DNA from 2 places in the Streptomyces sp. NPDC031670 genome. Region 2 is predicted to be linked to the other one. Evidence: riboswitches for the same ligand, from Rfam matches in the RefSeq annotation. Region 2 holds a riboswitch; the other holds the start of a gene.

Region 1 (3,390 bases), on a different contig from region 2:
GGCGAGCACCTCACCGAGAACGAGGCCGCGGCGATGGCCTTCATCCTGCTGTTCGCCGGGTTCGAGACGACCGTCAACCTCATCGGCAACGGGATGTACGCCCTGCTGCGCGATCCCGGGCAGCGCGAACGGCTGCAGAGCTCGCTCGCGGCCGGGGAGTCGGAGCTGCTGGACACCGGCATCGAGGAACTGCTGCGCTACGACGGGCCCGTGGAGATGGCCACCTGGCGCTTCGCCACCCGGCCGCTGACGATCGGGGGCCAGGACATCGCCGCGGGCGACCCGGTGCTGGTCGTCCTCGCCGCCGCCGACCGCGATCCCGACCGCTTCCCCGACCCGGACACGCTCGACCTGGGCCGGCGCGACAACCAGCACCTCGGCTACGGCCACGGCATCCACTACTGCCTGGGCGCGCCCCTGGCCAGACTGGAGGCGAGGACCGCGCTGGCCACCTTGCTGCGGCGCCTTCCTGACCTGCGGCTGGCGGCGGATCCTGCCGATTTGCGCTGGCGGGGCGGGCTGATCATGCGCGGACTGCGCACCCTTCCGGTCGCGTTCACACCCACCAGAACTGACGGTTCGTCAAAACTGTGACTTTGGCGTTATCGCGGGTGCATCGACTTGTGACAAGCGTTCGAGTACGGCTACGTTCACCCCTCGACTCGCCAAACCAGGCGCAACGCCCGGCCCGGCAGTCACAGACGTAGTCACACGGAAGGCCACAGCATGCGCTCCGGGAACGGACGGCACCGCCGCCCCCGCCAGGCTCCCGCACTCGTCGTCGCGGCGGGGGTGACCGGCTCGGCCCTCGCCCTTCCGCTCTTCGCGGCGAGCGGCGCGAGCGCCGCGACCGCGTCCACCTGGGACAGCGTGGCGGAGTGCGAGAGCGGCGGCGCGTGGAGCGCCGACTTCGGCAACGGACTGTACGGCGGGCTCCAGTTCTCCCAGGAGACCTGGCAGAACTACGGCGGCACGGCGTACGCCGAGCGGGCCGACCTGGCCAGCCGGGCGCAGCAGATAGCGGTCGCCGAGAAGGTGCTCGCGGCGAAGGGCCCGAAGGCCTTCACCAGCTGCTCGGGGGTCTCCGGGCTCACCGCGGGCGGCGGCGCGCCGGCCGTCGACCCGGGCGCCTCGCCCTCGCCGTACGTCCCCTCCGAGGAGGGGGCCGCGACCCCGGACACCACGGCCACGCCGTCGGCGCCCGCCAAGAAGCCGCCGGCGTCCACCACGCCGTCCCCGTCGACCTCCACCGCTCCCAAGCGGTCCACGACGCCCTCGGCGTCCTCGGCGCCGTCCACGGGCGCGAGCGGCCGGCCCGGCTCCGCCGACGCGGGCGTCCCGGCCGGGACCGCCGGCGCGGGCACCGGTTCCGCCTCTGGCGGCAAGCACCGCGGCACCCCGGACCCGGCCGAGACCGGCACCCCCGCGACCACCGAGCCGGGCAATACGGACAACACGCATGAAGCGGGGCGTCACGCCTCGCGAGGTGACGCCGCGTCACGCGAGTCGGGCGATGTGCTGGCCGCCGAGGGCGACTACACCGTCCGCCCCGGCGACAACCTGTGGGACATCTCGCGCTCGCACAAGGTCGAGGGCGGCTGGTCCGCGCTCTACAAGGCGAACGAGAAGACGATCGGCGCCGACCCGAACCTCATCCTGCCTGGCCAGAACCTTGATCTGAACCCGGCGAAGACGGACAACCCGGCCCCGGCCAAGGGGTAGTTCAGGGGCCTATGTCCACTTCTGTGCAAGTGAGACAAGGGTCTCTTTCCGTCAACTGCCCTGTCCCGTCCGTCCGGTACGGGCGTTACGCCCCCGACCTGCGGAAACGGCGGTTACGGAAGAGCCGGGAGGGGCGATTTCTCCCTGATGTGCCCCTTTGAACATCAGGGGTTGGTGTGTTTACGGTCGAAGCGCTCGTCACCACGGGCCCCTTCGACCGGAAACGCCGAATCCTGCCGCCGGTCGCGGGGAACAGTCGACGCTCGATGCGCCGTAGGCAGGAGCGGGGGACCCAAGGTAAGCGCCGGGCCCGGCCGTTGAGGGACGTACGCCATACGGCGAGACGTACGAAGCGGCGGGGAACGGCTTGGGGTGAAGACGCGCCACTGGGCGCGGCCGGGCCACTCACTCGCCCGAACCCGACAGCTCACCTCGCAGGCGTCGGTGAGGAGAACTCCATGCTGCTTTCCGGCAAGGGCAAGCACCGCCGCCCGTCCAAGGCCGTCCGAGTCGTCACGCTGGCCGGTGTCACCGGCGCCGCCGTCGCCGCCCCGCTGATGGCCGCCGGCTCCGCCTCCGCCGCCTCCGTCTCCACCTGGGACGCCGTCGCCCAGTGCGAGTCCGGCGGCAACTGGTCCATCAACACCGGCAACGGCTACTACGGCGGTCTGCAGTTCTCGCAGTCCTCCTGGGTCGCGGCGGGCGGCACGCAGTACGCCTCCCGCGCCGACCTGGCCAGCAAGGGCCAGCAGATCGCCACGGCCGAGAAGCTGCTCGCCATGCAGGGGCCGGGTGCCTGGTCCTGCGCCGGTGCGGGCAACCTGACCGCCGGTGGGTCGGCCGCCGACGTCGACACGTCCGGCTCCTCGGCCACGCCGAAGGCCGCGCCGAAGAAGGCCGCGCCCAAGGCGGCGCCCGCCCCGAAGCGCGAGTCGGCCCCCGCCTCGCGCGGCGAGTCCCGTCCGGCGCCGGTCAGGACCGGCGACGGCGAGTACAAGGTGAAGGCTGGGGACACCCTGGGCTCCATCGCCTCGGCGCACGGCGTCAAGGGCGGCTGGGAGAAGCTGTTCGAGCTGAACAAGGACGTCGTCAAGGACGCGAACCTGATCTACGTGAACCAGCAGCTGCACCTGAGCTAGCCCGACCCGCGGCCCGTAGGTGGCTGAGCGAGCGGTTCCCCGCGCCCCCGAGTACCCAGGGGCGCGGGGAACTGCGCGCCAAGCCAAGGCCGGTCGGCAGACAAAGGCGCACCCCCGGCCCCCCAAAGGGGCGCGGGGAACTGCGCGACCAGCCCCCACCGGGCCGCAGACGGATCCGCACCGCACCCCGCAGGGCCCCGCACCGCACCCCGCAGAGCCCCGCAGGCCCCCCACTCAGCTGACAGCTGAACCGGGGCCCCGGGGGGGCGAACCCCCGGGCAAGGACCCCGCCCCGCACCACACACGGGGCGGGGCTTTGTTTCGTTCGGGAACATTTTGCCCCCCGTTTCGTCCCACGGGCCGGTCGGTCGGCTGGTGGATGCCCCGGAGCCGGTTAGGCTCAGGGGTGCCGGACCAAGCGGCCCGGCGTTTCCGCGTCACATCCCAGAAGGAGATGCTCGTGCCGTCCATCGACGTCGTCGTAGCCCGGGAAATCCTGGACTCCCGAGGCAACCCCACGGTCGAGGTC
Region 2 (3,390 bases):
GTGACGATCGAGCGCATCGCCTTGGGCAGGCCGTCCCCGACCTTCACGGAACGCAGTTTCAGCGCGCGCTCCCCCGCCATCTCCACGCGCGCGCTGGCACCGACCCTGCCGAAGAGGGGCACCGAGGCGGTGGCCGCGACGCGCGGTTCGGACCCGGTACTGTCCGGGCTGAAGCCGAGGTCGAAGCCGAGCGCGTGGGACAGGTCCCGGTAGGACACGAAGGCGGTGGCCCTGGCGGAGGCGGCGTGGGCCTCGGAGGCGTCGGAGGAGCGGCGCAGTCGGTCGAGCTCGACGGTCAGCGTGGTGATCGGGAGCCGGCCGCCGTCGCGGCCCGCGGGTATGCCGGAGGCCTCGATGTCGACGCGGTCGAGCGTGCCTCCGGCCAGCTGGGTCAGTACGGGGAAACCGTGCACCTCCACATGGGGTGCGGTCGTGAGCCCCTGGGCCTTCTGGAACGCGTCGGCCGTACGGTGTTCCGTCCAGGCGGCTGCGGCCCGGTCCCCCGCCACGCCCAGCCCGGCCAGCACCACCACGGCGACGGCGTACTTGCGCCACCCCCGCAGCGCCCGGCCCGCCACGGCACGCGCCCTCAGCACGCGGCCCCCTCACCGGTCACGGGGTCCGCGCAGATCCCGCACGCGGCACGGAAGGCGCTCAGCAGCGGGGCGCGCAGCAGCTCGTCCGGTATGTCCTGGCGGGCGGCGACGGTGCTGACCAGGCCGGTCACGGCCAGCTGCGCCCGGATCGTGCCCGCCAGGTCGTCCGCGTCGGCGAAGGCGGCCAGCGTCTCGGTGCGGTGGTCGCCGAGATCTCCCATGCCCGCCACCCCGGCGAGCGCGCCGGGCAGTACCGGCAGCCCGGAGTTGAAGAGCAGGGCGAGCCGGGAGCGGTGGCGCAGCGCCAGGTCGACGAGATCGGCCGAGGCCCGCAGATGGCGCTCGGGCCCCTGCGGCAGGGCGCCCCAGGTGGCCCGCAACGCGGCGAACTCGGTCAGCGGACCGATGAGGGTCGCCGCGAGCAGTCGTTCCTTGGAGGGGAAACGGTGCAGCAGCCCGGTCTTGGAGTAGCCGACCCGGTCCGCGATCTCCTGCACCGAGGTGCCGAGGTAGCCCTGGGCGGTGAAGAGCTCGGCGGCGGCCTCGATGATCTCGGCGTCGAGTTCGGCGCGCGTCGGGCGTGGCATGCGGTCCTCCCCTGAGCCTGGTCACGCCACCGTAACAGACCATCTGGTCCCTGATGGACCAGATGGTCTGAGGGTCGCGCGCGAAAGGGAGGGAGCGGGAGGCCTTCGGTCAGTAGGCGCCGTTCACGTTGTCGATGGAGCCGTACGTCTTCGCCGCGTAGTTGCAGGCGGCGACGATGTTGGCGACGGGGTCGTAGCTGTCCGTCGAGGTACCGGGCACGTGGAAGGCCTGGAAGGTGGGGTCGATGACCTGGAGCAGACCCTTGGAGGGGGTGCCGGCGACGGCGTTGGAGTCCCAGTTGTTGATGGCGAAGGGGTTGCCCGACGACTCGCGCATGACATTGCGGTAGATGCCGTCGTAGGAGCCGGGGATGCCGTGCTGGGCCATGATGTCCAGCGACTGCCGGATCCAGCCGTCCAGATCGTTGCCGTACGCCTTCGTCACGGTGGCGCTCGCCTGCTGGAGCGGCGCGCTCGTCCGCGCCGAACGGTCGGCCCGGGCCGGGGTGGCGGCGCGGCCGGCGGAGGCGGCCTTGGCCTTCTGACCCACCGTCAGTGCGAGGCCGGGATGGATCAGCGCCGGGTTGCCGCCGATGGCCTGGCGGTTGTCCTGGTACAGCTTCTTCCAGCCGCCGCTCACATCGAGGTCCTGGGCGATCTTGGAGAGGGTGTCCCCCGCGACGACGGAGTAGGTCGTCGGGGCAGCCTTCGCCGCGGTGGCCCTGGCCGCGACGATCGGCTTGGCGGACACCGCGCCCTTGACGGCCGCGACGGCGGAGGCGGCCCTCACGGCGCCGGCGTGGGGGGCAGCCGAGGGTGCGGCACCGGCGCTCGTCGCGCCGATCACCGGAATGATGAGCGCGGCGCCGCCCGTGCCCGCGGCGGCGATACCGCGGGTCAGGCTGCTGGACTTGGGGCGGCGGTGCTTACCCTTTGCAGGCATGGCGAATTCCTCTCCTTCGCCTGCGAGGTGAGCTGTCGGGTTCGGGCGAGAGCTGCCCGGCCGCGCTGCACGCGGCTTCACCCCGAGCCGTTCCGTCATCCGGATCCGGCGACTACCTGGGTCCCCCGCTCCTGCCTTTTCGTGTGTGGGAGGTTTCCGGACAGCGGCAGGATTCGGCGGTCCATCCGGATTTGAGCGAGACCGTAATCGAATAGGACCGGCCGAAACAAGAGCGTGAATTCATTCCGCGGCCGGATAGAAAGATCCACCGCGGACGGGGATACGGGCGCACTTCTCCCCGTATCCCCAACTCGCCTTCCACGGAACGGAATACGCGCGTCACCGGGGCGCGCCCACGCACACCCCGAGTGACCCACTTCACTTTTCCTGGCGGCTTCACGCGGACTTCTCCGCACACCCACGGGGGAAAGAACAGCCCCTCGCGGCACCCAAAAGAAAAGCTAAGCCCCTTTATCATTCCCAATGAATAGATTGACGACATAGGAACGAAAAAGGCTGTACGTGGCTCATTCCGGACATCTAGGCGTCCGGCGACTCCAGCAGTGCCATCTCCTCGTCCGTGAGCCGCAGCGCGCCCGCGGCCACGTTCTCCACCAGATGGTCCGGGTTGCCGGTCCCCGGGATGGCCAGCACGTGCGCGCCCTGCTGAAGCGTCCAGGCGAGGCGGATCTGGGCGGGCGTCGCCCCGTGCGCGCGGGCGACCGCGAGGACCGCCTCGCCGTCCCCGCCACCGTGCCCCGCCCCGCTCTCGCGCCCCTCGCCGGCGATGGCGAAGAAGGGGACGAACGCGATGCCCTGTTCACCGCAGAGGCGCAGCACCTCGTCGGAGCCCGTACGCCTGCTGTCCAGCCCGTACCGGTTCTGCACACAGACCACCGGCGCGATCGCCTGGGCCTCCGCCAGGTGCTCGGGCCCGATGTTGGAGATGCCCAGGTGGCGGATGAGGCCCGCCTCGCGCAGCTCGGCCAGTGCGCCGAAGTGCTCGGCGAGCGAACCGGGCCCGTTGAGGCGCAGGTTGACCACGTCGAGGTGGTCGCGGCCGAGCTGGCGCAGGTTCTCCTCCACCTGGCCGCGCAGTTGCTCCGGGGTCGCCCAGGGGAGCCATGCGCCGGACGCGTCGCGCGCCGGGCCGACCTTGGTGACGATGACCAGATCGTCCCGGTAGGGCGCCAGCGCCCGGTTGATCAGTTCGTTGGCGGAACGGACCCGGGAGAAGTAGAAAGCGGCGGTGTCGATGTGGTTG

Evidence for each region. Region 2 has a riboswitch for cyclic di-AMP ahead of ACZ5ID_RS11520 (transglycosylase SLT domain-containing protein). Riboswitches for the same ligand answer to the same signal wherever they lie in the genome.
Region 1: linked by a shared signal. The riboswitch ahead of ACZ5ID_RS21475 (transglycosylase family protein) and the one ahead of ACZ5ID_RS11520 (transglycosylase SLT domain-containing protein) in region 2 are both predicted to bind cyclic di-AMP.

The regions. Positions count from the first base shown of each region.
Region 1 covers NZ_JBVILC010000011.1:89,940-93,329, reverse strand. Annotated here, with positions in the region: gene ACZ5ID_RS21485 (cytochrome P450 family protein) at 1-594, shown strand, start outside; gene ACZ5ID_RS21480 (transglycosylase family protein) at 727-1,722, shown strand; cyclic di-AMP (ydaO/yuaA leader) riboswitch at 2,042-2,178, shown strand; gene ACZ5ID_RS21475 (transglycosylase family protein) at 2,181-2,861, shown strand; gene eno (phosphopyruvate hydratase) at 3,322-3,390, shown strand, end outside.
Region 2 covers NZ_JBVILC010000004.1:449,967-453,356, forward strand. Annotated here, with positions in the region: gene ACZ5ID_RS11510 (LmeA family phospholipid-binding protein) at 1-596, opposite strand, end outside; gene ACZ5ID_RS11515 (TetR/AcrR family transcriptional regulator) at 590-1,183, opposite strand; gene ACZ5ID_RS11520 (transglycosylase SLT domain-containing protein) at 1,293-2,126, opposite strand; cyclic di-AMP (ydaO/yuaA leader) riboswitch at 2,131-2,315, opposite strand; gene ACZ5ID_RS11525 (oxidoreductase) at 2,667-3,390, opposite strand, start outside.